Regions from separate parts of the Mesorhizobium sp. genome, predicted to be linked through region 3. Evidence: predicted binding sites of a transcription regulator. Region 3 holds the regulator's gene; each other region holds the start of a gene.
What was found. The regulator LexA, encoded in region 3, represses DNA repair genes until DNA is damaged. The targets are predictions, from matches to a motif close to TGTTCNNNNTGTGTTCNG.
Positions count from the first base shown of each region.

Region 1: a site for LexA is predicted at 3,232-3,249, ahead of dinB (DNA polymerase IV). Genes of this name have one in related genera too.
Region 2: a site for LexA is predicted at 5,241-5,258, ahead of parE (DNA topoisomerase IV subunit B). Genes of this name have one in related genera too.
Region 4: a site for LexA is predicted at 3,957-3,974, ahead of ACO07C_RS17200 (YifB family Mg chelatase-like AAA ATPase). Genes of this name have one in related genera too.

Region 1 covers NZ_OZ245860.1:5,624,072-5,631,964, forward strand. The annotation lists gene ACO07C_RS27085 (alpha/beta hydrolase) at 1-221, opposite strand, end outside; gene ACO07C_RS27090 (hypothetical protein) at 293-724, opposite strand; gene ACO07C_RS27095 (LLM class flavin-dependent oxidoreductase) at 872-1,894, shown strand; gene dinB (DNA polymerase IV) at 1,953-3,200, opposite strand; gene ACO07C_RS27105 (winged helix-turn-helix transcriptional regulator) at 3,538-3,954, opposite strand; gene ACO07C_RS27110 (dihydrofolate reductase family protein) at 4,064-4,651, shown strand; gene ACO07C_RS27115 (MFS transporter) at 4,821-6,023, shown strand; gene ACO07C_RS27120 (hypothetical protein) at 6,149-6,454, shown strand; gene ACO07C_RS27125 (hypothetical protein) at 6,666-6,938, shown strand; gene ACO07C_RS27130 (aldo/keto reductase) at 7,019-7,849, opposite strand.
Region 2 covers NZ_OZ245860.1:678,103-685,995, reverse strand. The annotation lists gene ACO07C_RS03345 (CpaF family protein) at 1-1,153, opposite strand, end outside; gene ACO07C_RS03340 (response regulator) at 1,150-2,364, opposite strand; gene ACO07C_RS03335 (hypothetical protein) at 2,414-2,683, opposite strand; gene ACO07C_RS03330 (type II and III secretion system protein family protein) at 2,688-4,133, opposite strand; gene cpaB (Flp pilus assembly protein CpaB) at 4,165-5,091, opposite strand; gene parE (DNA topoisomerase IV subunit B) at 5,328-7,382, shown strand; gene ACO07C_RS03315 (FUSC family protein) at 7,428-7,893, shown strand, end outside.
Region 3 covers NZ_OZ245860.1:992,924-1,000,816, forward strand. The annotation lists gene ACO07C_RS04815 (ABC transporter permease) at 1-879, opposite strand, end outside; gene ACO07C_RS04820 (ABC transporter ATP-binding protein) at 885-1,664, opposite strand; gene ACO07C_RS04825 (ABC transporter substrate-binding protein) at 1,730-2,716, opposite strand; gene ACO07C_RS04830 (GntR family transcriptional regulator) at 2,870-3,643, shown strand; gene lexA (transcriptional repressor LexA) at 4,123-4,848, shown strand; gene ACO07C_RS04840 (ComEC/Rec2 family competence protein) at 4,842-7,298, opposite strand; gene gltX (glutamate--tRNA ligase) at 7,400-7,893, shown strand, end outside.
Region 4 covers NZ_OZ245860.1:3,626,884-3,634,776, reverse strand. The annotation lists gene ACO07C_RS17215 (putative Ig domain-containing protein) at 1-1,044, opposite strand, end outside; gene ACO07C_RS17210 (helix-turn-helix domain-containing protein) at 1,306-2,439, shown strand; gene ACO07C_RS17205 (radical SAM protein) at 2,671-3,792, shown strand; gene ACO07C_RS17200 (YifB family Mg chelatase-like AAA ATPase) at 4,069-5,601, shown strand; gene ACO07C_RS17195 (malate synthase G) at 5,823-7,893, opposite strand, start outside.

The DNA of each region.
Region 1 (7,893 bases), 4.6 Mb from region 3:
CCGAGAGCGCGCAGGCATTTATAATAGATGTTGATATCATAGCCCGAGCCCAGATAGGCGCTACGGCCGCGCCCGAGCAAGTCGGGACAGACCACCAGGAAGCCGTTGCGGCAAAGGAAGGCGGCCAGATAATCGAAGTCGGAGCCGTTGCCGGTGAAGCCGTGCAGGCAGAAGACGGTGGCGCGCGGCGTACCGATCGGGCGCCAGATGCGCACGAACATCGAGGCGTATCGTTCGTCCAGGCGGATGAGGATTTCCTGCGTCAGCGCTTCGAAGGATTGCCCGCCGTCCATCAGATGTCACGCTTGCGGACGGCCCGCTTGACCGCGCCGCGGCTGTCGATGAAATCGCGCTTCCAGAACACCGACTTGTCCAGGTTGAGGAGTTTGGCTTCCTTGATCAGCGGCAGGATGTGGGATGACGATCGCGTGGCCAGCACCGTAACGGCCGTGGCGCCACCGCCGGGAAAGGGATTGAGGGGTCCACCGTTGATCGCCCAGGCCTCGGCGATCTCCCGGCTGGTTTCGATCCAGCCGACATAGGCGACGATCGCATCGTCGATCGAGCCGACCATGTGAGTCTGCTGCTCCAGCTGATAGCGCAAGGTCTTCGCCATAAGCCCGAACTCGTAACCGTCGAAAGGCGGATAGTGCGCCACGAAATTGCACACGAGTCCGAAGGATACCGGATTGCTGGGTACACGGGAGATCAGGAGCTGGCGCATGGGACTGTTTGATCGAGATTGAGACGGATTTCTTCTTAATCCGATCGCATGCCATTAAGCCATAGGCACAAGCGCGGCGATCGTCCTCATCCCCGCCCATTGTCGGAAGGCTTGCGGCATTGGCCGCGCGTGCTATCCATTCGCGCTATGAAGAAAATCGGCTTTCTGTCTTTCGGTCACTGGACGCCTTCGTCCCAGTCGCAAACGCGCTCGGCTTCCGACGCGTTGCTGCAGTCCATCGATCTGGCCGTCGCCGCGGAAGAACTGGGCGCCGACGGGGCGTATTTCCGGGTGCACCATTTCGCCCGCCAGCTCGCCTCGCCATTCCCGCTGCTGGCGGCTGTCGGCGCGAAGACCAGCCGCATCGAGATCGGCACCGCGGTCATAGACATGCGCTACGAGAATCCGATGTACATGGCCGAGGATGCCGGCGCCGCCGACCTGATCGCCGGCGGACGCCTGCAGATCGGCATCAGCCGCGGATCGCCCGAACAGGTGATCGATGGCTGGAAGTATTTCGGCTACGCTCCGCCGGAGGGGCAGGCCGACGCCGACATGGCGAGGCACCACGCCGAAGTGTTCCTGGACGTGCTGCGCGGCGAGGGATTCGCGCAACCCAATCCACGACCGATGTTTCCCAACCCGCCCGGTCCGCTGCGCCTCGAGCCGCATTCGCAGGGCCTGCGCGAGCGGATCTGGTGGGGCGCGGCCACCAACGCCACCGCCGAATGGGCGGCGAAGCTCGGCATGAACCTGCAGAGCTCGACGCTGAAATTCGACGAAAGCGGCAAGCCGTTCCACATCCAGCAGGCCGAACAGATCCGCATCTATCGCGAGGCGTGGAAGGCGGCAGGGCACGAACGCCAGCCGCGCGTCTCGGTCAGCCGCAGCATCTTCGCGCTGGTTGACGATCGCGACCGCGCCTATTTCGGGCGGGGCGGACAGAGCAGCGACCAGATCGGTTTCATCGAGGAGAACACAAGGGCGATCTTCGGTCGCAACTATGCCGCCGAGCCGGACGTGCTGATCAAGGAATTGGCCGGGGACGAAGCCATCGCGGAAGCCGATACGCTGCTTTTGACCGTCCCCAACCAACTCGGCGTCGACTACAACGCGCATATCATCGAGGCGATCCTGACCCATGTCGCTCCGGCGCTGGGCTGGCGCTGACAGACGAATAACTGTCCTGGTCGTCGATCCGCGATATGAATGTAATACGGCGCCTTGATCAAAGCTCCTTCTCGGCCAGTTCCCTGAATTCATCGGGAACCGAGCGCGCTGCTTCCAGCGCCACCGTGCCGTAGCCGACGGCCTGCTTGCCGAAGCGTTCGCGGATCTTGTCGATGGCGCGGTCGGCGCCGAAGCGCGCCATGCCCTTTTTCGTGCCGGGGCGGCGCTTCTCGTCGGCGAGGCCGAGCGGCAATTCCAGTTGCAGTTCGGCACTTTCCTCCAGATGCGATACCGAGATCGCCAGCAGCGATATCGTCTTCTCGCGGGGATGGGCGGCGAGCACGCCGCGCACGAGGTCCTCGGCGATCTCGGCCAGCATCGCGGTCGCCGAAATCGGCTGCTCCAGCGTGATCGAGCGGGTGACGGCGCTGAGATCGGCGAAGCGTACGCGCACCGTTACCGTGCGGCCCAGCCGCGCCTTGGCGCGCAGCCGGCTGGCGACCCGGTCGGCCAGGTGCAGCAGCGTCGGCACGAACACGCTCACCACGGCCGGCTTGATGCCAAGCGCCGATTGGGCACCGGCCGAGCGCGCGCGGCGATGCGTCTCGAGCTTTCGCGGGTCGCGGTTCCAGGCGAGCGCGGCGAGTTTTTCGCCGGCCGCCGGACCGAGCAGGCGCTGCAGCGCGCCGCCATGCGTCTTGGCCAACTGGCCGATGGTCTCGACGCCGATTTCGGCGAGCCTCGCCCTGGTCACCGGGCCGACGCCCCACATCAGCCCGACCGGCAGTTCGTGGAGGAATTCAAGCTCGGTGCCGGGATCGACGACCACCAGCCCGTCGGGTTTTGCCACCTGCGAGGCGATCTTGGCCAGATGCTTGGTGCGGGCGACGCCGATCGAGATCGGCAGGCCGAGTTCGGCCCTCACGCGGCGGCGAATGGTGGCGGCGATGTCAGCCGGCGGGCCGAACAGATGGGTGCAGCCGGCGACATCGGCGAAGGCCTCGTCGATGGAGATGCGTTCGACCAGCGGCGTGAAATCGTCGAGCACTTTTATGGCGGCATCGCCCAGCCGCTGGTATTCGCCGAAATTGCCGCCGACGAAGATCAGTTGCGGGCAAAGCTCGCGTGCCTTGCGGCCGGGCATGCCGCCGCGCACGCCGTAAGCCCTTGCTTCATAGGATGCGGCGAGCACCACACCGCCGCCGACGGCGATCGGCTTGCCCCGCAGCGACGGATCGAGCAGTTGCTCGACCGAGGCGTAGAAAGCGTCGAGATCGGCATGCAGGACGGTGGCTGTCGTTTCCATCCCGACCGCACATCCGCAGTTGCTGATAGATGCGAACAAATAGAGAACAAAGGCGGATGATTGTCAAGTGTGAGGGCTTGAATGCATTCTACGGCGATCTTCGCGTTGGGTTCGTCGACGCCTGCGCTGTCCCTCATCTGCTGCCGCCATCTTCTCCGCGTGAACGGGGAGAAGGGTGCTTTCATCGATGGCTTCGCCAATTGTCTGCGTTGCATAGAAGGGATCGGCGTTGCGGCCAGCCTCTTTCTCCCCGTTCTAGGGGGAGAAATATCCGGCAGGACAATGAGGGGCGGCGCTGACTAAAGGTAGCTGAAGAGGGATGTCGGACGATCCTCGCCTAGACTATATGCTCCGCCCGCAACGCCGCCTTCATCCGTTCCAGCGCGGCATCGCCGCCGGCCGCCAGACCCTCGGCGATATCAGCCAGATCGCTGTCCGCCTTGCGGTGCCGGGCTCCCCAGGCGCCCAGGGTCGCAAGCACCGGTACAAGGTCAATTCCAGCCTCGGTCAGCCGGTAGATCGCCTTGAGCTTGTGGCTGGGATCGTCGCCGCGGGTGAGGATGCCTTCATCCTGCAATGTCTGCAGCCGCTCGGCCAGCGTGCGCGAGGAGATGCCTTCGTCCGATTGCAGGAACTCCCGAAAATGCTTCTTCCCGGCGAATACCAGGTCGCGGATGATCAGCAGCGTCCAGCGGTCGCCGAGCAGTTCAAGCGACAGGTTGATGGGGCAGCCGGATTTCCGCGTCGTCGACATCTCTATGGTTCCATTTTTAAATCGCTTTACTATTGACATCAATTTGACAGAAGATCAACAGTTCCAATTGTAAACCATTAAGCCCTGTCACGCTCACGGAAGGTGCCGCATGAGAAAGCTCATCCTGCAGATGCAAATGTCGGTCGATGGATTTGTCGGCACGGATGCCGGGCATGACTGGCAACTCTGGAACTGGGGCGGCGACTGTCCCTGGGACGATGCGTTGAAGCAGGACTTCAACGCCGTGTTCGTCGGCATCGACACCATCCTGCTCAGCCGCAAGATGGCCGAGGAGGGGTACCTGAGCCATTGGGGCAAGGCGGCCAGGAACTACCCGCGAGACAGTTTCTATGCCTTCGCGCAACGCGTCGTCGATATCCGCAAGGTGGTGCCAACCGACAAGATCAAGGCATCGCGGTGGGAGCGCACGACGGTTGTGAGCGCCAACCTGCCACGCGAGGTCAACAGGCTGAAAGCCGCCGGGCAGGGAGACATCGCTGTCTTCGGCGGGGCGGGGTTTGCATCGGCGCTGATCGCGGCCGGGCTGGTGGACGAGCTGCAGCTGTTCATCAATCCGGCGGTGCTTGGCGACGGCGTTCGGATATTCGATGCCGGCGGGTTCTCTCGGCCGCGGCTGCTCGGCTCGAAGGCCTATGCCTGCGGCATGGTGGTGAACCGCTACGCGCCCGCTGTATGAGCCATGGCGCATTGTGGCGCACAGCCATCGGAATGGAGTTTTCGCGGCGACTGGATAAAAAGTGCAACCGGATTGTCGGAACAGGGTCCGCGCCGGCGTCCTCCGGACGCAAGCGGCGTGGTGAAGCCCGGGCAAGCCACGCCGTGCGGACACCATTCGGGAGAAAAGCATGAGCCTTTCCTATCGTTGGGTCATCGTCGCCGCCGGCGCCGTGATGACCTGTGTCGCGCTGGGCGCGATGTTTTCGCTGGCGATCTTCCTGGAGCCGATGGCCCTCGACACCAATTGGTCGCGCGCCGGCATTTCGAGCGCCATGACGCTGAATTTCCTGGTGATGGGGCTCGGCGGTTTTGCCTGGGGCGCGATTTACGACCGCTTTGGCGCGCGCCCCGTCGTCATGATCGGCGCGGTCATGCTCGGCTTGGCGCTGGTGCTGGCCAGCCGGGCGGGCTCGCTGCTGTCCTTTCAACTGACCTACGGCGTGCTGGTCGGTCTTGCCGCCAGTTCCTTCTTCGCGCCGATGATCGCGCTGACCACCGGCTGGTTCGACACCAACCGCGGCCTTGCGGTGTCGCTGGTCTCGGCCGGCATGGGCGTCGCGCCGATGACCATCTCGCCCTTCGCGCGCTGGCTGATCTCGGCCTATGACTGGCGCACCGCCATGTTCGACATCGGCGTGATGGCCTGGGTGTTGCTGATACCGGTGGTGTTCCTGGTGCGACAGCCGCCCAAGCCCGCCGTGAACGCGACCGGCCCGGAGCCGGTCGCGGAAGGGGCGGGCCTGTCGTTGGGGCAGGCGCTGCGCTCGCCGCAATTCATCGTGCTGGGCCTTACCTTCCTTGCCTGCTGCGCGGCGCATTCGGGGCCGATCTTCCACATGGTCAGCTACGCCATGCTGTGCGGCGTGGCGCCCATGGCGGCGGTCTCGATCTACAGCGTCGAGGGCCTGGCGGGCCTGGGTGGCCGGCTGCTCTATGGCCTGCTTGCCGACCGGCTGGGCGTCAAGCCCGTGCTGATCGCCGGGCTCGCCATACAGGCAGTGGTCATCGCCGCCTATCTGGCGGTCAGCCAACTCGAGCATTTCTACATGCTGGCCGTCATCTTCGGCGCCACCTATGGCGGCGTCATGCCGCTCTACGCGGTGCTGGCGCGCGAGTATTTCGGGCAGCGCATCCTCGGCTCGGTGTTTGGCGCCGCGACCATGCTGTCCAGCCTCGGCATGGCCTTCGGGCCGCTCGCCGGCGGCATGGTGTTCGATGCCTATGCCAGCTATTCCTGGTTGTTCATCGGCTCGGCCATCGTCGGGCTGGGCGCGGCGGGCATCGCGATTGCCTTCCCGCCACTGCCGCGCCGGGAATTGCAGCCGGCATAGAGGGCAGGGGCGATCCATCAGGCTGGATATCGCCATGCCCGAGCAAAGATCGGGTTGACCGTTCCGGGGTGCGAAGCGAGTATCGACCCGGGAATGGCCGAGAGCCGACTGCAGGAGGAAATGCGATGGACGAGCCCGAACGCTGGCGCCACATGTCGACGGCGCCAAGGGATGGCAGCCGAATCCTGGTTACGGTCCGGCCGTCCGAACAAGGCCCCGCTGAAGTCGACCTCGCCTACTGGTCGCGCGCCGACCAGTTCGCCAGCGAGGGATGGCGCGCTTCCGACTCTTCGCCGGGACGCGTCATCGAATATGCCGAGCCGGAGTTGAAGTGCTGGATGCCGCTGCCGTCCGCCAATGCGGGCCGCGGTTCGATGCCGGCGCCTTGGGAGGGCGAAGACGCCCAGCAACTGGATGGGTCGGGGATATAGGACGGGGCGTTTCACGCGGCCGGTAGCGACAACGCCGCAGCCTCGGTGCAAAGGCATTTCAGATCATCCGGCGATCTTGCGTGGTGGCCCGATTCATATGAGCAATTGCTAATTGACAGCCCGATTGAAACGGCGCTCACTGACCGTGCAGGTGGATCGCGGGCATAAGGCCGAAGAATTCGACCGTCGGCGCCGCCTTTGGGAGGACGCCATGCCAACAGTCATAGGCCATCACACCATCACCAAGGACGCCAGGCACTGGCTCAACTCGCCCAAGCGCGCGGAACTGTTCGGGGCGCTCGGGGTCACCAACATCCGCACATTTGTCGATCCGCGGAACCCGACCCGGGTGGCCCTGATGATGGATGTTCCGGACATGGACGCCCTGGCGGCGGCCATGACCAGCCAGAAAGCCGCCGAAGCGATGGCGCATGATGGGGTCGTGCCAGAATCGCTGGTGATCCTTGTTGAATCGAAAAGATAGGCGCCCCGCAGGGCCGGTAGCCTGAAGAGGTTAGGGTCTCCATCCCGATGGAATCGGGATGGAGTTCTCTCTATGCGCCGTCAGAACAAAAACGCCGCCGTCGCCGGGTCCGGGCCGGTACGGCCGTCTGGCGAGTCCAAGCCGCGAATGGTCGACATATCAGCCGCCGTCAGCTCGAAGTCGGAGACATCGAAATTGGCGGCGATGCGGTCCTGGTGGATGGACTTCGGGATGACGATCAGGCCTTCCTGAACATGCCAGCGGATGATCGTCTGCGCGACGGACTTGCCATGGTTCCGGGCTATTGTTTCGATGGTCGGATCGCTCAGCAGGCGGCCTGAGCCGAGCGGGCTCCAGCTTTCGGTGTGGATGCCGTGCCGGGCGTGAAAATCCCGGAGGTCGCGCTGCTGCAGGCGCGGATGCAACTCGATCTGGTTGACGACGGGCGTTTCGCCGGTCTCGCCGATGATCCGCTCCAGATGGTCGCGGTTGAAGTTGGAAACGCCGATCGACTTGATGCGACCGTCCTTCTTCAGTTCGATCAGCGTCTTCCAGGCCTCGACATATCTGTCCTGGCTGGGCACCGGCCAGTGGATCAGGAACAGGTCGAGCTGGTCGATGCCGAGCTTGGCCATCGTGTCGTCGAACGCCTTCAGCGCCGCGTCGCGCTTGTGGGCGCCATTGCGCAATTTCGAGGTGATGAACAGATCGCCGCGCGGCACGTCGGCGGCGCGGATCGCCTCGCCGACGCCTTCCTCATTGTTGTAGCCTTCGGCGGTGTCGATCAGCCGGTACCCGGCCTCGATGCCCCAGCCCACGACCTTTGCCGTCACCTTGGGGTCGACCTGCCAGACGCCAAGGCCAATCTGGGGGATGGTGGCGCCGTCGTTCAATTTCAGTTGCTGGGGCATGGTCGTGTCCTTCTGAGGCGGGAGGGCCGGACGCATGGTCCGGC
Region 2 (7,893 bases), 310 kb from region 3:
CGATCTGGCTGCGGATCGACTGCACCGTCATCGGCATGCCGGTCATGCCAAGCATCTGTTCGAGCCGCGAGATGGCGTCGCGCGGCGTGTTGGCGTGGATGGTCGCCATCGAACCTTCGTGGCCGGTGTTCATCGCCTGCAGCATGTCGAAGGCTTCCTCGCCACGACACTCACCGAGAATGACGCGGTCGGGGCGCATGCGAAGCGCGTTCTTGACCAGGTCGCGCTGCTTCAGTTCGCCATGGCCCTCGATGTTGGCTGGCCGCGTCTCCATGCGCGCGACATGCGGCTGCTGCAGCTGGAGCTCGGCGGCGTCCTCGATGGTGATCAGCCGCTCGTCTTCCGGAATGAACGCCGACAGTGCGTTGAGCATCGTCGTCTTGCCGGTGCCGGTGCCTCCCGAGATGATCGTCGTCTTGCGGGCATGCACGGCCGCCGCCAGAACTTCCGCCATGTTCTGGGTGATGGCGCCGAACTCGACCAGCTTGTGCAGGCCAAGCTTGTTCTTCGAGAATTTGCGGATCGATACCAGCGGCCCGTCGACGGCGACCGGGCGGATGGCGGCATTGAAACGCGAGCCATCCAGCATGCGCGCATCGACCATCGGCTGCGATTCATCGACTCGGCGGCCGACCGCGGCAACGATCTTGTTGATGATTCGAAGCAGGTGCGCCTCATCCTTGAATGGGATGTGGACCTGCTGCAGCTTGCCCTTCTTCTCAACGAAGCAGTTCTGGTGGCCGTTGATGAGGATGTCGTTGATATCCGGGTCTTTCAGCAGCGGTTCCAGCGGGCCGAGGCCGACCATCTCGTCGACGATGTCGTCGACCAGTGCGTCGAGCTCGGCGGTGTTGATCGCCATACGCTCCTGACGGGTCTTTTCCGACACGAATTCATGCACCTGCCGGCGCATCTCGTCCTTGGGCAGCCGCTCCAGGGCGACAAGATTGATTTCCTCAAGCAGCATCCGGTGGATGCGCACGCGCGCATCCAGAACCTTGTTGGCGTTCTTCGCCGGCGCCGCTTCCGGCTTCGACGGCACATGCTTGCGGGTCGTGGGAATGACGACGGCATGATGCGCCACCGGCGCTGCATCCAGCGGACGCGCTGGCTGCACGTCACGGTTCTGCAGGGCGGAAAAGCGGCTGGTCATCTCGCTTTCCTCCGCAGCAGGCCCTTGCCGATGCCAAAGAACGAGCGTGATTTCGAAGGCGCGGCGATCTGCTCCTCGGGCAGGATGATCTTCTTCAAATCGTTGATGACATTGGCATTCGGGTCGATCTCGTGAAGCGGAACGCCGCGATCCACGGCCTCGCGCACGAGACGGTAATTGTTGGCGATACCGCCAACGAAATGTTCGCCAAGGATCTCCTGCACATCGGCCTGCTTGATGCCGTTGTCGAACATCTTCTGCTCGAAACGGTTGACGATGACGTTCGGCTTCACCTCCTTGCCGGCGGTCTCATAGACCGCCTGGATGAGACGCTGCGTGTGGCGCAGGCACGGCACCGTCATTTCGGCGACGATATACAGCTTGTTGGAGCCGAGCAGTACCGTCTCGGTCCACGGAAACCAGGTGCGCGGCATGTCGATGACGACATTGTCGAAATAGGCCGAGACCAGGTCGAGCATCCGCACCACGACATCGGTCTTGAACGAGCGCATCTCCGATGGATGCGTTGGCGCCGCCAGCACGCACAGCCCGCTCGCATGTTTGGACAGCATCACGTCGAGCAGTTGCCGGTCGAGACGCTCGGGCTGGTTCTCGATTTCGGTGATGTCGAAGCGGGGCTCAAGATCGAGATATTCGGCGCAGGCGCCCTGCTGGAAATTGAGGTCGACCACGCAGGTGGACGCGCCGCGCGTCACCGAATGATGGAGCTGGAAGGCGGTCTGAAGCGCCAGCGTCGTGGTGCCGACGCCGCCGGCTGCCGGCATGAAGGTATAGATCTGCGACTCCGTGTTTTCCTCGCGTCCGGGCCCCTGCAGCGCGCGGATGACCGAACGCACCAGATCGGCCGTGGTGATCGGCTTGACGAGGAAATCGGCGACCTTGAGCTGGACCAGGATACGCACCGCCGCCGCGTTGAACTCCTGCGTCACGACGACCACCGGCACCCGCCCTTCCAGCCGGCGCATGATGCGCTGCAGCGACTCGACCTGCTCGAGCTTGGCGGCGTCCATGTCGACGATGATGGCGCCGAAGTCGGTTTCCTGGATTTCGCCGCGCAACTCGATGACGGACTTTTCCACCGTCGAGAGCTGGATGATTTCGGAGGCGGCGAATGCCGTCCGCGTGTCCTGGAGGAACGCCCTGTCGGTCGATACGAGCAGGATCTTCCTGGATTTGGTGCCGCTTGCCATTCTGTCAGCCCGTCAGGTCAGTCGCCAGTTTAACAAATCACCGATCAGATCAATCAGTGGTGGTCGATTGCGAAGTCGGCGCAGCCGCCGTCGGGTTCGTGGCGCCTACCGCCGGGGTGTCACGTTTTGCCGGCACCAGCAGCTTCGTGTTCTGGACGCCGTATTTCCATGGGTCGACCATCTGCATGACAGTGTTGGACGCCTGCGCGTTGCCGGCGGCCAGAGTCGGCCCCTCTGTGCGCTGATAATCGTCGCTGGTGCAGCCGCCGGCGAAGCCGGCCAGCAGCAGGGCGATGCCCGATCTCGAAATCCCGCGCATGGCTTCAGTCCTTCGGCAGGTCAAGGAAATGACCGACGGTGGTGACGGCTGCCGGCCGCTCGACACTGCTGTCCGCCATCGCCACCGACCGGCCGGCGTCGGACGCCTTAACTTCGTCGGTGTTGTTGACGAAGTAGTCGGCGTTGCTCGGCGGCAGCGTGCCGTCGGTTGGCTCCAGCATCTTCTTCGACGGGTCGACCGGCTTGACCAGATAGGGCGTGACAATGATGACCAGATCCGTCTCGCGCCGCTGGTAGGACTTCGAGGAGAACAGCGCGCCAAGCACCGGCAGCTTGCCAAGGCCGGGTATGCGCGAGGTCATGATGTCGTTTTGCGATTGCAGCAATCCCGCGATCATGAAGCTCTGACCGTTCTTCAGGTCCACCGAGGTCCTGGCGCGTCGCACGACGAAGGCCGGAATGGAGATCGTGCCGACACTGATGGAGGCGGATGTGTCGATCGACGAGACTTCCGGGGCGATGTCCAGGCTGACCAATCCGTCCTTCAGAACGGTCGGCGTAAAGTCCAGGCTGACGCCATACTTCTTGTAGCTGACTGATATCTTGCCGTTGTCGTCCGAAACCGGGATCGGGAATTCGCCACCGGCGAGAAAGCTCGCGGTCTGCCCGGAACGGGCGATCAGGTTCGGCTCGGCCAGCCGCCGGGCAAGGCCTTTGTTCTCCAGCGCCTGGATGGCAATGTCGATTGAAACCCCATTTGACAGCAACTGCCCGATGATTTGGCCGGAGCCTGCCGTCGGGACCGTACCCGGTTCGATCTGGACGCTGCGGCCACCCAGCCCATAGGCGAAATTGGCGGCGTATGTCGCGCCCAGTTGCTGCCCAGCCTGCCTGTTGATCTCGACGAAACGGACGTTGAGCTGGACCTGCTGCGACGACGAGATGTTGACGGAATTGATCACTTCCTCCTTGCCGGAGAAGCGCGTCGCGATCTTGTTGGCCTTGTCGGCGGCAACGGCATCGTCTGCCTCTCCCGAAAGCACCACGCGGCCATTGGCGGACCCGACCTTGATGTTGGCATCCGGCACGCTGGCGCGGATGGTGCTTGCCAGTTGATCGGTATCAAGGGTGACTTCGATGTCGATCGTGCCCACCAGCCGCTTCTGCTCATCGAACAGCGCGATGCCGGTGGTGCCCAGATTGTTGCCGAGCACATAGAAGGACTTGTCGGTCAACGGGTTGACGTTGGCGATTTCGGGGTCGCCGATCACGATCTGGTAGAAGGCGGCACTGGTGATGATGGTCTTCGGCTTGCCCTTGGCTACCTTGACCGAGGCATTCTTGGTCGACGAGACATAAACGACATCGTTGCCCGCACTGGCGGGCGCACCGACAGCGAGTATCCCGGCGGCCGCCACCGAGGCCGCAATCGCCAAGGTACGCGCCAGGCGCAGCCGTTTCGTCACCCGATGTATGATCAGCGCCAACATTGTGTCGTCCCTGTCCGGCACAAGCCGGCCTCTATTTCTGGTCCCGCGAAGGAACCTGATACTCTTCAACCTGCGTGCCGCGCGTTACGATGACCTTCTTGAACTTCGGCCCCTCGGGCTCCTTCGCCACGGCGTCGAACGCAGATGCCGCGGCCGCCTTGACGCCGGACGCGACCGAACCGCCGAACGCGGAGATGGTGGTGACGCCGTCCTTGCCGACAATGCTGTCGCTGGCCGAGCGAAGCGACAGCGAAAGCGTACCGACGGTGCGGGCAAGCGCGACCTTGCGCGCGCCCTCGGTCGTCACCTCGATGGTCACGGAATTGGCGACCTGCGGCGTGGTCTGGCGCACGTCGGCGCCCTGCCCGACGGTCAGCACCTTGGCATCGGCCACGACGATCTCGGAGGTGATGGTCGACCCTGCCGCCCCTTGCGCGTTCTTGGCCACTTCCTGGATTTCGCCGGCGTCACGGATCAGAACCACATCGACCCGGTCGCCGGGCGTGACGAAACCGCCGACGCCGGCGATCTCGTCGGTGCGTATGGTCACCGCCCGCATGCCGGGCGAAAGCATGTTGGAAAGCGTCGCGCGGCCATTCGGCCCCGACAGTTTGGCGAGCAGCACCGGCTCATTGATTTCAATGGGCGACAGCACCACGCGATTGCCGTCCGCCATCAGGGCGTCAACCGTGGCGAACGCGCCCTGCGGCAGGGAGTCCTGCGGCCAGGGAATTTCGACAACTTGTCCCCGCTCCAACGGCATGCCGTAACGCAGCGGGGCATTCGCCACCACGATGGTCTTGAACTCGATTTTCGGTGTCTCGGGAGCGGCGATCGACGCCGTTCTTTCCTCAATGCCGGTCCTGGCCTGGCTCTTGACCCAGAAATCGGCGGCAAAGATCGAGATCGCGCCGAAAACGGCGGCGATGCCGATCATCGTTATGGCCTTGCCCCTCACGCCGAAACCCCTGATGCCCGCAGTCTCTTGTTTTGTTGGGCTCACGCTAGGCGGCATTGTTAAAGAATCAGGAATCCTGCACGGCGGCATTCGACCTATTTCCGCCTGCTTGGTTATCGAATGGTTTTGAGTTAAGAGGGGTCAAATCCTCGAACGTAACAGGAACCTCCGTCGCTTGGCGCTTAAAAGCGTGGCAGTATCGCGGGGTGATTCGCAGCATCGGTACCCAGACAGGCATGGACGACAGCAACGATCTTTTCGGCGATCTGGACAAGCAGCCGCAAGCGGTTCGCGCACCGGCGCGCCCGGCCGACCCGCTGGTGCAGGCGACGAAACGCCCAGCGCCAGCGCGTGATGCCAGCGACAGCTATAGCGCCGCCGACATCGAGGTGCTCGAAGGACTTGAGCCGGTACGGCGTCGACCGGGCATGTACATCGGTGGCACCGACGACAAGGCGATGCATCACCTGTTCGCCGAAGTCATCGACAACTCGATGGACGAGGCGGTGGCCGGCCACGCGACCTTCATCGATGTCGAGCTGTCGGCCGACGGCTATCTCGCCGTCACGGACAATGGTCGCGGCATTCCGGTGGATCCGCACCCGAAATTCAAGAAGCCGGCGCTCGAAGTGATCATGACGACGCTGCATTCCGGCGGCAAGTTCGACTCCAAGGTCTATGAGACCTCGGGTGGTCTGCATGGCGTCGGAGTTTCTGTCGTCAATGCCTTGTCGGATCATCTCGAGGTCGAGGTGGCGCGTGGGCGGCAGCTCTATCGCCAGCGTTTTTCACGCGGCATTCCGGTGACCGGCCTGGAGCAACTCGGAGAGGTGCACAACCGGCGCGGCACCAAGATCCGCTTCCATCCCGACGAGCAGATTTTCGGCAAGGGCGCCGCATTCGAACCGGCGCGGCTCTACCGCATGACGCGGTCGAAAGCCTATCTTTTCGGCGGCGTCGAAATCCGCTGGACATGCGACCCGTCGCTGATCAAGGAAAAAGACACGACGCCGGCCAAGGCGACGTTCCATTTCCCCGGCGGCCTCAAGGACTATCTGAAAGCCTCGCTGGGCGACGAGTTCCAGGTGACCCGCGAGATCTTCGCGGGGAAAAGCGAAAAGCAGGGCGGCCATGGCTCGCTGGAATGGGCGGTGACCTGGTTCGGCGGCGACGGCTTCATCAATTCCTACTGCAACACCATCCCGACCGGCGAAGGCGGCACGCATGAGGCGGGTTTCCGCAACGTGCTGACGCGCGGGCTTCGTGCCTATGCCGATCTCGTCGGCAACAAGCGCGCCTCGATCGTCACCTCTGAAGACGTCATGATCTCGGCGGCGGGCATGCTGTCGGTGTTCATCCGCGAGCCAGAATTCGTCGGCCAGACCAAGGACAGGCTGGCAACGATCGAAGCCATCCGCATTGTCGAAAGCGCGATCCGGGACCCGTTCGACCACTGGCTGGCCGACAATCCGCAGGAAGCCTCGAAGCTGCTCGAATGGGTGATCGCGCGCGCCGACGAACGGGTGCGCCGCCGCCAGGAAAAGGAAGTGTCGCGCAAGAGCGCGGTGCGCAAACTGCGGCTGCCCGGCAAACTCGCCGACTGCACCCAGAACGCGGCGGCGGGTGCCGAACTCTTCATCGTAGAAGGCGATTCGGCCGGCGGCTCGGCCAAGCAGGCGCGCGACCGTGCCAGCCAGGCCGTGCTGCCGCTACGCGGCAAGATCCTCAACGTCGCCAGCGCAGGCAACGACAAGCTGGCGGCCAACCAGCAGATTTCCGACCTGATCCAGGCGCTTGGCTGCGGCACGCGCTCCAAATACCGCGACGAGGATCTGCGCTACGACAGGGTCATCATCATGACCGACGCCGACGTCGACGGTGCCCACATCGCCTCGCTGCTCATCACCTTCTTCTACCAGGAAATGCCGTCGCTGGTTCACGGCGGCCATCTCTACCTGGCGGTGCCGCCGCTCTACTCGATCCGGCAAGGCGGCAAGGTCGCCTATGCCCGCGACGATGCCCACAAGGACGAGCTTCTGCGCACTGAATTCACCGGTCGCGGCAAGGTCGAGCTTGGCCGCTTCAAGGGACTGGGCGAGATGATGGCCTCGCAGCTCAAGGAAACCACCATGGACCCCAGGAAGCGAACCTTGCTGAGGGTCGATGTGATCGATGCCGAAGCGGCGACCAAGGACGCCGTCGACGCACTGATGGGCACCAAGCCCGAAGCCCGCTTCCGCTTCATCCAGGAACGTGCGGAATTCGCCGAGACGGAAGTGCTGGATATCTGAGCGCTCGCTGCTCTACCTTGTCCGTAACGGTGCGGAGACAAGCGTGTGATCTGGGCGCGTCTTAAAGACTATATCGGGACGAGATTCGCCGACCTGACGCGCCCGACGCGTTCGGACTGGATTTTCGCCCTTAGAACCGTTTCGGCCGGCCTGATCGCACTTCTGGCCGCCTACAGCCTCAAGCTCGATCATCCGCAATGGGCAATGATGACCGTGTTCATCGTCGCTCAGCCCGTCGCCGGCATGGTGCTGGCCAAGGGTTTTTACCGGCTGCTCGGCACATTGGCTGGCGGGTTGGCGGCGATCGCCATCACCACGGTCTTCGGTTCCAACCAGTGGCTGCTGGTGACGGTGCTTGCCGTCTGGATCGGCATCAGCACCTTCGTCTCGTCGCTGCTGCGCAACCCGGAGGCCTATGGCGCGGCACTGGCCGGCTATACGGCGATGATCATCGGCCTGCCTGCCTTCGGACAACCCCATCTCGTGGTCGACCTTGCCGTGGCCCGCTGCG
Region 3 (7,893 bases):
CTTCAGGCTCGGGAGTGCCAGCATGGCAAGCACGAACAGGCCTGTGGCAAGCTTGAGATCCGGTGGCGGCATTCCCGCGGCAAGGCAGAACGACACCAGCTGGTAGTAGACGATCGCTCCGACGAAGGGCGCCAGCAATTGGCGCCGCACCGTCTGCTTGCCGATGATGGCTTCGCCGATCATCAGGGCGGCAAGGCCATTGATGAGGATGCCCAGACCCATATTGACGTCGGCAAAGCCTTGCGATTGCACCATCAGCGCACCGCTGGTCGCCGAGAACGCGCTCGCCAGTCCGACACCGCCGATGGTGGCGGCCCAGACATTGATGCCTTGCGCTTCGGCCATGTCGGGATTGGCTCCGACCGCGCGGACGGCGGTGCCTTTCTCGGTCTTGAAGAACATGTTGAGCAGCAGGAAGACAGCCAGCGCGATCAGGCCGGCGACAACGATCTTGCTGACGGGAAAACCTGGCCGTGCGAACGGCACCCAGTCGAATACGGTGGGCGAACCGAAGACGGAGAGGTTGGACTTGCCCATGACGCGCAGGTTGATGCTGTAGAGCATCGTCATCATCAGGATGCCCGCAAGCAGCGTGTGGATGCGAAAGCGCAGATGGATGAAAGCCGTGCAGCATCCCGCGACGAAACCCATGGCAAGCGCGACGGCGATGGCTATCAGCGGCGATGCGCCGGCTGCAAGAAGCACGCCGCAGACGCAACCACCCAGCGGAAACGCGCCTTCGCTGGTCAGGTCGGGAAAATTCAGCATGCGAAACGGGATCATGATGCCAAGCACGACGAACGCCAGCAACAGGCTTTGCGCCAGGGTGACGGGGATGATCGAGACGAAGCTCGTCAGAATTTCCTGAACAAAACCCATGATGATCAGCTCGCCAGCAACATGCGGTCGGTCTTGACCGAGAAATGGCCGATGAGGTCGGCCACCGTGACCCTGGCTTTCGCCTCGCCGGCCACTTCGAGAAGGACCCGGCCAGCGTCGAGCATGATCACACGGCTGCCATAGTCCACTGCGTGCTGCATGTTGTGGGTCACCATCAGGGTGGTGAGCTTCAGGGCATTAACGGCACGCACCGTAGCCTGCATGACGATCTCCGCGGTGCGCGGGTCGAGTGCCGCCGTATGTTCATCAAGCAACAGCAGATCCGGCGAACCGCCGACAGCCATGATCAGCGACAGCGACTGTCGCTGCCCGCCAGAGAGGAGGTCGACCCGAGTATCCAGCCGATTTTCAAGGCCGAGGCCCAGTATCGAGAGACGCTCCTTGTAGGATGCGAGCCGCGTGGGGTTCAGCCCCTGCCGCAAGGTGCGTTTGTGGCTGCGCAGGTCGGCCAGCAGCATGTTTTCCGCCACCGTCATGCTGGCAGCGGTGCCGCGCATCGGATCCTGGAAAACACGTGCCAATTTGGTGGCGCGCTTGTGCACCGGCATGTCGGTCACATCGGCGCCATTGATCAGGATCCTGCCGGAATCGAGGACAAGGGCGCCAGAAATGGCATTGAGCATGCTGGTCTTGCCAGCCCCGTTCGAACCGATGACGACACCGAAATCGCCGGTGGCAAGCGACAGGTCGAGGCCATCGAGCGCCACCTTCTCATCGGCCTGGCCCCTGTAGAAAACCTTGCGTGCGGATCGTATCTCGAGCATCAGACCCTCCCGAAAAACGGTGGCGGCCCTTCAAGGTGCCGCCACCTGCTTGATGACGCAGGATGTCAGTCGACGATGCAGCCGCAATCCGCCAGCGAAGCCGGGATTTCGATGCCAAACGCCGCCATCGCCTTTTTGGAGATCAGCGCCGCGTGGTCTTTGTAGGCCGGGCGCGAAGGCGGGATCGTCTTCGGGTCCTTGCCCTTGAGGATTTCCGCCGCGATGTTGCCAGCATTGACGCCAACCTGTTCGTAGTTGACCGCGAAGCTGGCCGGCACGACGCCGCCGCGCACGGCATTGTCGTCCGCGTTGACCACGGGGATACCAGCCTGGCGCGCCGCCGCCGAGACAGCCGCGATCGCCGGCTGGATGAGGTTCGAGGTGGGCCCGTAGATCACGTCGGCCTTGCCCGCCAGCGAGGCGATGCGCTGCTGGATATCGTTGACGTTGTCGATGCCGACCTCGACGACTTCGAACCCGGCAGCGGGTGCCGCCGCCTTGATCTTTTCAAGCAGCGCGACGTCGTTCGCCTCGCCCGGATTGTAAGGCACGCCGAAACGCTTGGCATTCGGAAGCAGCTTCTTGGTGAAAGCCATGACCGCGGCGACATCCTGGAGGTCGGTCGCGCCGGTCATGCCTTCGTCGCCCGAATCCCAGGACGGAACGAGCTTGGCCGCGACCGGATCGGTCACCGCCGCGAAGACGATCGGAATGCCCGAACCTGCAAGCGCCTTCTTGGCGATCTGCGAGACCGGCGTGGTGATGGTATACATGAGCTTCGGCTGATCCGCCTGCAGCTTGGCAATCATCTGCGGAACCAGAGAGGCATCGAAATTGGTGTGGCTTTCGGTGTAGACGACATCCTTGCCCTCGACGAAACCGTCCGCGGCAAGCGCCTTCTTGAAACCGGCAATGGCTGCGTTCAGCTGCGGATGCTCGCCGAAATTGGCAATGCCGATCTTGATCGGATCGGCGACAGCAGCGCCGAGGCTGACTGCGAGCGCGCCGGCCGTGATCAATCCCGACAGCCAAGCGGATTTCGACTTCAACATCATTTCCTCCCAGATTTGATTAGCGCCGCTTAAAGGACGGCAACCGCGGCGATCATGGTCAGTCGCTCCAGCCATGTCAAACATTATATATAATTCTTGCCATGCATTCGCATCATATATAATTTCTAGAACTCAGATAGCGGACGGATCGCGATGCAGGACCAGAAGAACTCCACGAAAACGGAGGCGGCCTATCAACTGCTGCGGCGAGACATACTCACCACCCGCCTTATGCCTGGCGCACCGCTCAAGCTGAGCGCGCTGCGCGGCATCTATGGTGTCGGCTGGACGCCACTGCGCGAAGCGCTGTCCCGCCTGGAGGCCGAACGCCTGGTCACAGCCATCAGCAATCGCGGCTTTGCCGTCGCTCCCGTGTCTCGGGCCGAGCTTGAGGACCTGGCACGCGCAAGAATGGTTGTTGAGATTCCCCTGTTCCTGGAATCGATCGAGAAAGGCGGCAGCATGTGGGAAGACGCCGTGGTTACCGCACATTACCGGCTATCGCGCTGCAAGACCGCCGTCGACGATCCCTCGGACGCGGCGGTCGACATATGGGACGAGAACCATGAGGCCTTCCACGCGGCACTTCTCAGCGCCGCTACATCGAGTTGGCTGTTGCGGTTCCGCTCGACCATCGCGGATCAACTACGCCGGCATCATCGCTTTCTCGGACTGGCGCCGACATTGCGGGCCGCCGCCGGCCTCAAGGATGGCTACGAAAAGGCCATGGACGCGCTGCGCGAAGCGATTGCGATCGAACACCACACTGCAATCATGGAGGCGGCGCTTGATCGCGACGTCGAGCGGGCAAAGGCGCTGATGACCGCCCATATCGGCTACACGCTGCATGTCTATGTCCACAGCGAGGACAGCGCGGCGAACAAATACACAGCGCGCGCCGGCAGCTCGAAAGCGGTCGGTGGATGATATCAACACCGCCGCATAGTCCAACGCCAGACCGGATCGCTTCCGCCCCGGGACCGGCTGGCCAGCCGGTTGCTCCCAGGCACAAGCGAGAGAAATCCCGCCAGCTTGACGCGAACACGCCGCCGTCAACCATCAGGTTGGCGTTTTGGTTTCGTTTCGTTCACGGATAGGCAAGACAAAGTCCCGCATCCATCCGGATTGCGCACGGTTTAACATGCAAGACAGCCAAGCTTGCCAAACCTTCGCAATCGTCTGGGAAGATGAAAAAATGTTATGGATTCAATCCGGTAACTTCGGATCTTGAACTACGCGTACGTAGCCGCGCCTGCATGGGCGAGAAGCATATGGTTTCCGCAGTCTGAACATATTCACTAAACTTTAAACGGTTGCGGAACACAAATGGAACAGATAGTGTTTGTTCTGGGTTTGTTTTTCTGATTCCGGTTTCAGATCCATCTTCGAAACCCCTGGGGGCCGCCATGCTGACGCGCAAGCAACATGAACTGCTGATGTTCATCCATGAAAGGCTGAAGGAAAGCGGCATTCCACCCTCGTTCGACGAAATGAAGGAGGCGCTCGACCTCGCTTCCAAGTCCGGAATTCATAGGCTGATCACGGCCCTTGAGGAGCGTGGCTTCATTCGCCGCCTGCCCAACAGGGCGCGCGCGCTGGAAGTGCTGCGTCTTCCCGATTCCATCGCACCTGGCCTCAACGCTGCCCGCAAGTTTTCGCCGAGCGTCATCCAGGGCAGCTTGGGTCGGCAGATCAAGCCGGCTGCCCCCTCGCGCCAACCCGCTGCCGGCAATGACGACGACGCCGTCTCGGCGATTTCCATCCCGGTGATGGGCCGCATTGCCGCGGGTGTGCCGATCGATGCCATCCAGCACCAGACCCATTCCATCTCGGTGCCGCCGGACATGATCACGGGCGGCGATCACTATGCGCTCGAGGTCAAGGGCGACTCGATGATCGAGGCCGGGATCTTCGACGGCGACACGGTCATCATCCGAAACGCCGACACCGCCAGCCCCGGCGAGATCGTCGTGGCGTTGGTCGATGAGGAAGAAGCGACGCTGAAGCGTTTTCGCCGCAAGGGTGCCTCCATCGCTCTCGAGGCCGCCAATCCGGCTTACGAAACGCGCATCTTCGGACCAGACCGCGTAAAGGTGCAAGGTAAGCTTGTCGGGCTGATCCGCCGTTATTGAGCCGGCACGGCAACGGGTTTGTCGGGCTTGACGTAGGGCGGTAGCCCCCTTGCCTCGCGTGAGAATTTTCTTTGCTGGTGCCAAGGCCGGTACGGTCTGTCGATCGCGAAGCTTATTGTCGGTCGTGAAACGGCTGATTGGGGGTCGAAGAAGACAGCGGCGCTTCCAGTGCGAGCGAGCTGTCGTTTGGTGACGACGAGAACGATGGGATTGTGGCATGGGTCGTAGGCCCTCGCGTCGTTGACGACGATCAGATCGGCAAAACGGCAGGCTTTCCACGCTTTCTTGCGATCCTCGGCATACGCAACGATCGCGCCGGATGGGTGTCGGGCAACGCACAGGTCGTCACCGCAATAGAAAGGCGCTCCCGGTGGCAGTTCGGCGGCATCGGCGATGTCGAATTGTTGATCGCTTGAGCCGAGGGTCTCCGGCTTGATAATGGTCTCGGACTTCAGCGCACGTTTCCAATTGTCGACCGTGAATTCATTGGGGCGTGCCCGGCTGACGGCGAGTTCGCCGCCGCCGATCGGCAACGCCACTAGGCGTGCATCTTCCGAAATCAACACATCCGGTGCGGGCGTATCGGAAATCGTCAGCAGGCCAGCAAGCGCGAACGGCAGCGACACCAGCCGCAGCCAGGTTGTCGCCATGGTTGCGATGACAAGGGCGATCGTAACAAGCAGGACCGACTGTAGCGAAATCAGCCCGACGGCGTCGATCGGCGAACGCTCGGAGAACCACGCCGACAGCGCGATCATGGCCGTTAGTCCCTTGCCCATGACATAGAGAAACGGCCCATCGGCGCCGAACGGCATTGCCAGCGCGCTGAAGACGGCAAAGGGCATGACGATCGCCGATACAATCGGCATGATGGCCAGATTGGCGAACAGGCTCAGTGGTGACACGCGCTGGAAATGCCAGATCGCGAAGAGTGCCGTTGCGCTGCCGGCGATGATGGACGTCATGGCAAGGCCGCCGGTAGCCAGCAGCAGTTTTCGCGTGAGGAAGACGGGCAGTGACCGTCGCGGCGGCGGCGTGCTGGCCTTGCGCGAGCGGTAGTCGGACCAGCCGGCATACGCACCGACCAGGGCGGCGGTCGCGGCAAAGGACATCTGGAAGCTTGGGCCGACCACCTCATGCGGCGAGATGGCGATAACGGCAATAGCGGAGATCGCCAGATTGCGTATGGTCAGTGCCGCCCGATCGAACAGCACGGCGACAAGCATGACCGAAAGCATGATGAAGCTTCGCTCGGCCGCAACCACGACGCCGGAAATCACAAGATAGGCGGCAATCGAGACAAGCGCGGCCGCCGCGGCATATTTCTTCACCGGGCGACGCGAGGAGAAATCCGGAAACAGCGCGAATGAGCCACGCAGCAGCAGCATGATCGTACCGGCGACCAGCGCCATGTGCAGTCCCGAAATAGAGATGACGTGATAGATCCCGGTACGCCGCATCGTCTCGTTGATCTCTTCGGGAATCCCGGCGCGAACACCGACGATAAGCGCCGCCGCGATCTCGCCTTCCGCCCCGCCGATGCTGGCACGGATATGGTCGGCGATGGTTTCGCGCGCATTTTCGATCGATGACGAAACACGGGCCTCGAGCGGCATGCCGTCGGAAGGAACAACGGTCGGATTGCTAAGGAAGAAGCCGCTGGCGCCAATGCCGGCGAAATAGCTGTCAAAGGAAAAATCATAACTGTCCGGCCGTACCGGACCAGTGGGTGGCAACAGCCGCACATAGCCGGCGATCTGGGAACCGGCGGTCATGTCGGGGGGTATTTTTCGCGCCGACAGGCGGACCCGTTCGGGCGCATAGCGCAGCGTTGGCCTTGCCGTCGAGAGGACATCAATCGTCAGGCGGACACGGCCATTCGGCATCAGATCCAGCGAGACGATGCGGCCGGTCAGCCGCGTCGAGATTTCGGAGCCGAGGATTCGCGTCCCGGCGCGCCATGTTTCGACCTTGGCAGCCAATACGCCCAGCGCGCACAGCAGCCCCACCATGAAACACAGATGGGTTTTGCGGTGCGACCGCGAGAAGAGTGCGCATGATGCAGCGAGGAGCGCAACGGCGACTATTTTCGAAAAACCGGGTTCCTCCGCCAATGAGAAGTACCCGATCACGCCCAATGCCAGGAACACAGGAACCAGGAGAAAGCCTACGCCGCGATCAAGCTCCAGATTGGTTGCCGAAACCACGCTATCGCGCAAAACCGGCAGCGAAAGGCGGCCAATTTGCCGATGCAGACGTGCGACGGCACCGGTCCCCGGCACCGGATTTCGCGTTGGCATTGCGGGAGGCGGATGATTGTCATCGGGACGTGAGGGAGGTCGCGCAACCGGCACGCTCGGAACGGCGACGGCAGGCGCAAACAGGGACCATTCGCTGACGCCGGTGACGGCATCCTCGCTCTCGTCCGTACCCCGGCTTCCTCCAGCCATCGGGTCTGCCCCTTGCGCCCTCGACCTCCTATGCTACATGAACGCGCAACGCGCGAAAGCCCGCGAACCCACACACGCCTCACACGCCTTCCGAGAGTCCCATGTCCGACAAGGTCGTCACCCGTTTTGCCCCCTCGCCCACTGGCTACCTGCATATAGGCGGGGCGCGCACCGCACTGTTCAACTGGCTCTATGCCAAGCACACCGGCGGCACGATGGTGCTGCGCATCGAGGATACCGACCGCGAACGCTCCAGCGACGCGGCAACCGCGGCTATCCTAGACGGGCTCACCTGGCTCGGCCTTTCGTGGGACGGCGATGCAATCTCGCAGTTCGAGCGAGCGCCGCGCCATCGCGAAGTGGCCGAAGAGCTCGTGCGCATGGGCAAGGCCTATTATAGCTACGAGACGCCAGCCGAACTGGAGGCGATGCGCGAGGCGGCGCGCGCCAAGGGCCTGCCGCCGCGTTACAACGGCCAGTGGCGCGACCGCGACGCGTCAGAAGCACCCGCCGGGGTCAAAGGTGCGATCCGCATCAAGGCGCCGACAGAGGGCGAGACGGTGGTGCACGACCGTGTCCAGGGCGAGGTACGCTT
Region 4 (7,893 bases), 2.6 Mb from region 3:
GGGAAAGCTGGCGCCATTGCTGTTATGGATACTGACGGCAATGCCTGTAAGCGCCGCCGGATTGGGATTTGTCAGAACCAATTGCCCCTTCACCACCTGGCCAGCAATCGGCGTGCCTGAATAGATATATGACAGTGCGGCGTTCGGTGGGGACAGAGCCGTCACGGTCAACGGCGTGGCCGTCGTGGCTTTGGTTCCAGTGAGGGTTAGTGGTCCGGTGGCCGAAACGACGCCGGTCGTATAGCTGTAACCCGCGGCTACGGACGAAGTCACCTGCACAGTCACCGTGCAGCTTGAATGGGCGTCCAGCGTAACGCCGCTGAGACTGAGAGTCCCCGCGTTGAACGTGCTGTTGGTGCAGGAGTTGGTGGAATTGCCGCCGCCGGCCAGGGTGAGATTGGCGGGCAATGCCGAAGCCGCGAGGGCAATCCCGGTCAACTGATCACTGCCGGTATACTGATTGGGATTGGTTATGGTCAGGGTCAGCGTTGACGTCTGCGCCGCGGTGATCGAGGTTGGGCTGAACGCTGCCGCCACCGATGGAGGAACAGAAATGGAGAGTGCCGCATAAGCATCCGTTCCCTTTGCGCTCCCAGATTCGTTGGCTGTGGCGCCATTGGAGTTGCGGTTGTAGAGTGACGTAAATCCGGGGGAGGGTGGCAGCTGCACGTCGACATTGATTGTACAGCTTGCGCCGCTTGCCAAACTCGCGCCCGAGACGCTTGCAATGGAATCTCCGGAATTTGCATTAACGCTGCCGCCGCAGCTGTTGGACAAGTTGGCCGGCGAAGCGAATGCCGCGCCATTAGAAATGACGAATTGAGTCGCTATACCCGTGAGGATCGTGGCGGCGTTGGGATTTGACAGGGTCATTGTCGCTGTAACGACCTGGCTAGCCAGTCCATGTGCGACATTGAACGACACCGCGGAGTTGGGTGGCAATGGGCCGGCACCAGCGCTCGCGGTCCACGGGCCAGTGCCGGTCAATCCTGTGAAAAGGACCGCCGCACCAACAAGAAAGCGGGCCAGAACGGCCCAGCGCATAAAGTGATTTCCCACAGCCACGATAACCCCTGCACCCTGATGAAGGTGCTGGAAAACCATGTTCGCACGCACCCATTGCCCCACCGGGACTGTTCCAACGGCCTTGCGTTGCATTCAAGCCGAATGTGGCCGCTTGGGACGCTGGGTTAAACAATTGGGATCACGGGTAAAGCGTCGCTTCGCGAAATAAACCTGTGGGGATCGTTTGAGCTTATCTCCGCCGTGTGACAATCTCGCAGGCAACGACAAGAGTGTGTCTTCATGAATTCGCTTAAAGGCAAGCAGACGGTCTATATCGATTGTTACCAGGGGGTATTTCCTGAAAATGACCCTCAAAGCACTGTGTCTTTTGCGAAAATGATATCGCCGGCCTTCGATTTCGAGGTGCCGCCTTTCGCGAAGGATGTCCCGTTCTTTGCGACATCCGAAATCTATGGCCTGCCCCACGTGACGGTTTCGCGGGCCAAGAGCAGCGCCGGCCGTTTCACCCGCACGATGAGAACCATGGCGCGTCACGGCATGGATCAAATCCTGCTCGTCTGCTACACGCGCGGCCATCTCACCATGACGATTGCCGGCAAAACCAAACGTGTCGAGGCCGGGGATTTCGCGTTCATCGACCTTTCGCAGGAAGTGACAATCGAAGCGCCGGTGGTCGAGAATGTCAGCCTGGCCGTGTCGCGCCGCAGGCTTGAGCCAATGGTGCCATTCCTTGACGACGCTCACGGATTCGTACGCCCGCAAGGGCCGCTGACGACGATCCTGCGCGGCGTGATGGAAAACGTGATCGCAGTGGGACCGGGTCTCCCGGTTTCCGAGGCCGGTGCTGTCGCCGACACGATCATCCAATTGGCGGCGGCATGTCTTGAACCTTTGTCAAGCCAGCCGAACGAAGCCAGGTCAGGCCGTAGGGCGGTGTCACTGGCCGCAATCAAGGCCGCCATCGAGCAGCGGCTATCCGGTTCCGAGCTTACACTCCACACACTCATTGACGATTTTGGCATTACCCGCTCGACGCTTTACCGGATGTTTGAGCCGCTTGGGGGTGTCAGCGCCTATATCAACGAACGGAGGCTTCGCCATGCTTTTCGCCGGATGGCGGACGCGATGGAGCCAGAGATACGTATCTCGCAATTGGCGTTCGATCTTGGGTTCAGCCATCCGTCGGCATTCACGCGCGCCTTCAAGAAGCTTTTTGGCATGTCGCCGAAAGACGTCCGCCGTCTCGCCTCGCAATCGAAAACGGAAGAAATGGAGTTGATGGCGTCCCGCGACCTCCTGCAATATCTCAGGCCGATTGAGCGGCAATCCTTTACGATATCTGGCCTGGACCGCGTCCCAGGACAGGCAGGCAACGTCGGCGCCGCCGAAACGGCCGACTTCGCTCGAGCCTGACGGTGAGGGGCAAGCGATCGTTAGACGTTTTTATTTTGTATTAACCATGTTCCAATTCTACAACCAGCCTCAATCGGGTTGCAACTTAAGCGGCCACATGTTCTGACAATGTTCTTGATTTGATCAAGCAATTGATTGTGCTCGCGGGGGCCGGATCACCAGACTCCAACCGCACCCAACTGGTTGGTTTCGGCAGCGCCGAAACCGGTCGGCTAAAGCTCCGGAGCGTGCATGGACTCTCGCCACTTGCCCGGGTACCCTGAGCGAACCGTTCAAGGCTCTTCTTTTTTACCAGAAGCGATCGGGCGGAGCTTCATGAAGCAGGGCACGACTATGGCGGATGGACGTGCGATGGCCTCGACACTTCTCACCAACGGCAGCGCTCCCCGGAACGCTTCGCGCTTCTATGATGTCGAAGCGGATTGGACCCTCCTGCGGGGCTGCAATTTTCGCTGCACCTATTGCTTCTCGCCGCCAGAAGTCCTTGCCACCAAGATAGGCGCTCACGCCAGGCCGGAGAAGTGGCAGGAGGCATTCGATGCCACCGGGCTGACCTGGCTCCTCCACATCACTGGAGGGGAGCCGACCGCCTATCCCGAATTCGGTCGCCTGTGCCAGTTGCTGACGCAACGCCATTACCTGTCGATCAACACCAACCTGTCCCTGGATACGATCCTGTCGTTCATCGGTGCGGTTGACCCGGGGCGTATCCGTTTCATACACGCTGCCTTCCATCCCAACGAACGGGAGAGGAAAAATGGCATTGCCGCCTTTGTGCGACGCGCGGTGATGCTTCGCGACGCCGGCTTCACCATGCTGATCACCATGGTGGCGACGCCCGAGGTGCTCGCCAACTTCGACGAGATGGCCGGTCCCATCCGCGATGCCGGACTTGCCGTGACGCCCAAGATCCTGCGCGAAAATTTTCAGGGCAAACGCTATCCGGATGCCTATAGCGAGGTGGACAGAGCGCGATTCAGGAAGGCGCTCGCCGGCGGCCAGACCGCCTACAGGAATGTTCTCGACGGCATGGGCGAGGCGCCGACCATCAACTTCTTCAGCGACGAGGACTATCTCGACGGCGTGCCCTCCTTCAAGGGACGCACATGCGATGCGGGCCACAAGTTCGTGGCCATCACCCCCGAGGGCGATGTTTCCCTGTGTGGGGGACCGCAACTCGGCAACATGCTCGACGGCTCGCTCCGCCTGCGGGACAAGAGTTCGGTCTGCAATACGACCTATTGCGTCTATTTCTGCGCGAAGTACGCGCAGCCCGTCGTGGAGAAACCCAAGGGAGCATTGCTGGGTTGGGGACGCCGTCTCCTGTCGAGGACAAACACCCTCTCCAGATAGAACGTCGTGTAACCTTGGCGTCGAGTGGCTGCGGTCGCCTGACCACGGCGATGGCTCTCGGGTGTCGTCGAGCCTTTGACTTGCGAGCATTCAACTTAATTGCGCGCTGTAAGACCCCCGGTTGAAGACCGCGCATGGGCGACAGATGATCTTGTGCAAGCAGATGTTCCTGCAATGTTCTTGCTCAAGACGAAAATCCATGGTTGTATGGGCTGACCTCTCTCGCGGCCTGATCGCAGCCGCGAGAGAGCCCGTCTCTTGGGGGCTTGAGAAGAAATGGTAGCGCGGGTTCGCACGGTGGCTTTCCAGGGCATCGAGGCCGTGCCGGTCGATGTCCAGGTGATGATCGCGCCCGGCAAGGTCAACATGCATATCGTCGGCCTCGCCGACAAGGCGGTGGCCGAGAGCCGCGAGCGGGTGCAGGCGGCACTTCACGCCTCGGGCCTGTCGATGCCCTCGAAGAAGGTCACCGTCAATCTGGCGCCCGCCGACCTGCCGAAGGAAGGCAGCCACTACGACCTTCCCATCGCGCTCGGCTTGATGGCGGCGCTCGGCGCCATACCCGGCGACATGCTGGCCGGCTATGTGGTGCTGGGCGAACTGTCGCTCGACGGCACCATTGCCGCCGTCGCCGGCGCGCTGCCGGCGGCGATCGGCGCCAATGCCGAAGGCAAGGGCCTGATCTGTCCGTTCGCCTGCGGACCGGAGGCAGCCTGGGCGGGGCGGGAGTTCGATATCCTGGCGCCACGCAGCCTGATCGCGATCGCCAATCATTTTCGCGGCACGCAGGTGCTGTCGCGACCCGAGGCCGGCGTCCATGCCTCGGCGCGCGACCTGCCCGATCTATGCGATATCAAAGGCCAGGAGACCGCCAAGCGCGCGTTGGAAGTGGCGGCGGCCGGTGGCCACAATCTGCTGATGGTCGGGCCTCCCGGCTCGGGAAAATCGATGCTGGCGCAGCGTCTGCCGTCGATCCTGCCGCCGCTGGCGCCGAAGGAATTGCTGGAAGTCTCGATGATCGCCTCGGTGGCCGGCGAACTCGGTGAAGGCAAGCTGACCGACCGGCGCCCGTTCCGCGCCCCGCACCATTCGGCCTCGATGGCGGCCATGGTCGGCGGTGGCATACGCGCCCGACCGGGCGAAGTCTCGCTCGCCCATCACGGCGTGCTGTTCCTCGACGAATTCCCCGAATTCACGCCGCAGACGCTGGATGCGCTGCGCCAGCCGCTGGAAACCGGCGACTGCATGATCGCGCGCGCCAACCACCGCGTCACCTATCCGGCGCGCATCCAGCTGGTCGCGGCGATGAATCCTTGCCGTTGCGGCATGGCCGGCGAACCCGGCTATCGCTGTCTGCGTGGCGACCGCTGCCGCACCGACTACCAGGCGCGCATTTCCGGCCCGCTGCTTGACCGCATCGATCTGCGCATCGAAGTGCCGGCGGTCTCGGCCAGCGACCTGATCCGGCCGGACCGGGCGGAGAAGAGCGAGGCCGTGGCGTTGCGCGTGGCGCGCGCCCGGACCATCCAGCGCGAGCGTTTGGAACGCCTCGGCGTCATCAGCGCCACCACCAACGCGCACTGCTCGCCATCGATCATCGAGGCGATCGCGACGCCGGACGCCGCCGGCCTGTCGCTGCTGAAGGACGCCAGCGAAAAGCTCGGCTTTTCCGCCCGCGCCTATCACCGTGTGCTCAAGGTCGCGCGGACGCTCGCCGACCTCGACGCCAGCGAAACGGTCGGCCGCATTCATCTCGCCGAAGCGATTTCCTACCGGATGATGTCTGAACGGATGGCGCAGGCGGCCTGACGTTCCCCTGCCCCTTGAGGGAGGGTGGCCGCGAAGCGAACGGGAGTGGCCGCAACGGCGGTGCGCCTACTCCAATTCTGACGATGTGCCTCGGCAGGAGGATCGTCGGAATGGCCCGGATTCGGGCGGCGTTTCGAAATAGAGCGAGGCCGAGGGTTTTCGGCGACCCCTCCCGACCCTTCGGGCCACCCTCCCCTCAAGGGGGAGGGAGATGTCGGCGCCTACCCAGCCCTGTCCCTCGCCTTCAGCTCCAGCCGCCGCGCATGCAGCACCGGCTCGGTGTAGCCATTGGGCTGCACAGTGCCCTTGAACACCAGGTCGCAGGCGGCCTGGAAGGCGATGGAACTGTCGAAATCCGGTGCCATTGGCCGATAGAGCGGATCGCCGACATTCTGCCGGTCGACGATGGCCGCCATGCGCCGCAGGGAATCCATCACCTGGATGCGCGAACAGACATCGTGGCGCAGCCAGTTGGCGATGTGCTGCGAGGAGATGCGCAGCGTGGCACGATCCTCCATCAGCCCGACGTCGTTGATATCAGGCACTTTCGAGCAGCCGACGCCCTGGTCGATCCAGCGCACGACATAGCCCAGTATGCCCTGTGCGTTGTTGTCGAGTTCCTTCTGGATGTCGGCGTCGCTCCAGTTAGGGCGTACCGCGACCGGCACCGACAGAATGTCGTCGAGCTTGGCCTTGGGCCGGCTTTTCAGCGCCGCCTGCACCGCGTGGACATCGACCTTGTGATAGTGCGTCGCGTGCAGCGTCGCCGCCGTCGGCGACGGCACCCAGGCCGTGTTGGCGCCGGCCTTGGGATGGGCGATCTTCTCCACCAGCATCGCCGCCATCAGGTCGGGCATCGCCCACATGCCCTTGCCGATCTGCGCGTGGCCGGCCAGCCCGCATTCGAGACCAGTGTCGACATTCCACGCTTCATAGGCGGAAATCCAGGCGGCCTGCTTCATGTCGCCCTTGCGGATCATCGGCCCGGCTTCCATCGAGGTATGGATCTCGTCGCCGGTGCGGTCGAGGAAGCCGGTGTTGATGAAGACGACGCGCTCCCTGGCGGCGCGGATCGCCTCCTTGAGGTTGACGGTGGTGCGCCGCTCCTCGTCCATGATGCCCATCTTGATGGTATTCGGGGCCATGCCGAGCAGCGCCTCGACGCGGCCGAAAATCTCGGCGGCGAAGGCGACTTCCTCCGGACCATGCATCTTGGGCTTCACCACATACATCGAACCGGCGCGGGAATTGGCACGGCCGCCCCGCGGGCCGACATCATGCAGCGCGATCAGCGCCGTGATGGCGGCATCCATGATGCCTTCCGGCACTTCGTTGCCTTCGCGGTCGAGGATCGCCGGATTGGTCATCAGGTGGCCGACATTGCGTACCAGCATCAGCGAGCGGCCTGGCACGGTCAGCGTGCCGCCGTTGGGCGCCGTGTAGGTACGATCGGGATTGAGCTTGCGGGTGAAAGTCTTGCCGCCCTTGCTGATCTCCTCGGCAAGATCGCCCTTCATCAGGCCCAGCCAGTTGCGGTAGACGACCACCTTGTCCTCGGCATCCACGGCGGCAACCGAATCCTCGCAGTCCTGGATGGTGGTGACAGCCGATTCCAGGATGATGTCTGCAATGCCGGCCGGATCGGTCTTGCCGATCTGGTTGTCGCGGTCGATGACGATCTCGACGTGCAGGCCGTTCTTCACCAGCAGCACGGCATCGGGGTTGGCCGCATCGCCGCGATAGCCGGCGAATTGCCTGGGGTCGGCAAGCGTGGTCGAACTGGCGCCCACGCTCAGCCGCAGCGCGCCGTTCGCCACCGAAAGCCCGTTCACACCCGCCCATTTGCCGGAGGTGAGCGGCACGGATTCGTCGAGGAAATTCTTGGACCAGGCAACCACCTTGGCGCCGCGCGCGGGGTTGAAACTCTTGCCCTTCTCCGCGCCGCCCGTTTCGGGAATGGCGTCGGTGCCGTAGAGCGCGTCGTAGAGCGAACCCCAGCGCGCATTGGCGGCGTTCAGCGCATAGCGCGCGTTCATCACCGGCACCACCAGCTGCGGCCCGGCGACCACCGATATCTCCGGGTCGACATTCTCCGTCGTCACGCTGAAGGCCGGGCCTTCCGGCACGAGATAGCCGATCTCCTTGAGAAAGCCCTTGTAAGCGTCCATGTCGACGGGCGCGCCATTGTCGCGATACCAGCTGTCGAGTTTTTCCTGCATGACGTCGCGCTTGGCGAGCAGCGCGCGGTTCTTCGGGGCGAGCTCGTGGACGATGGCCGAAAAGCCCAGCCAG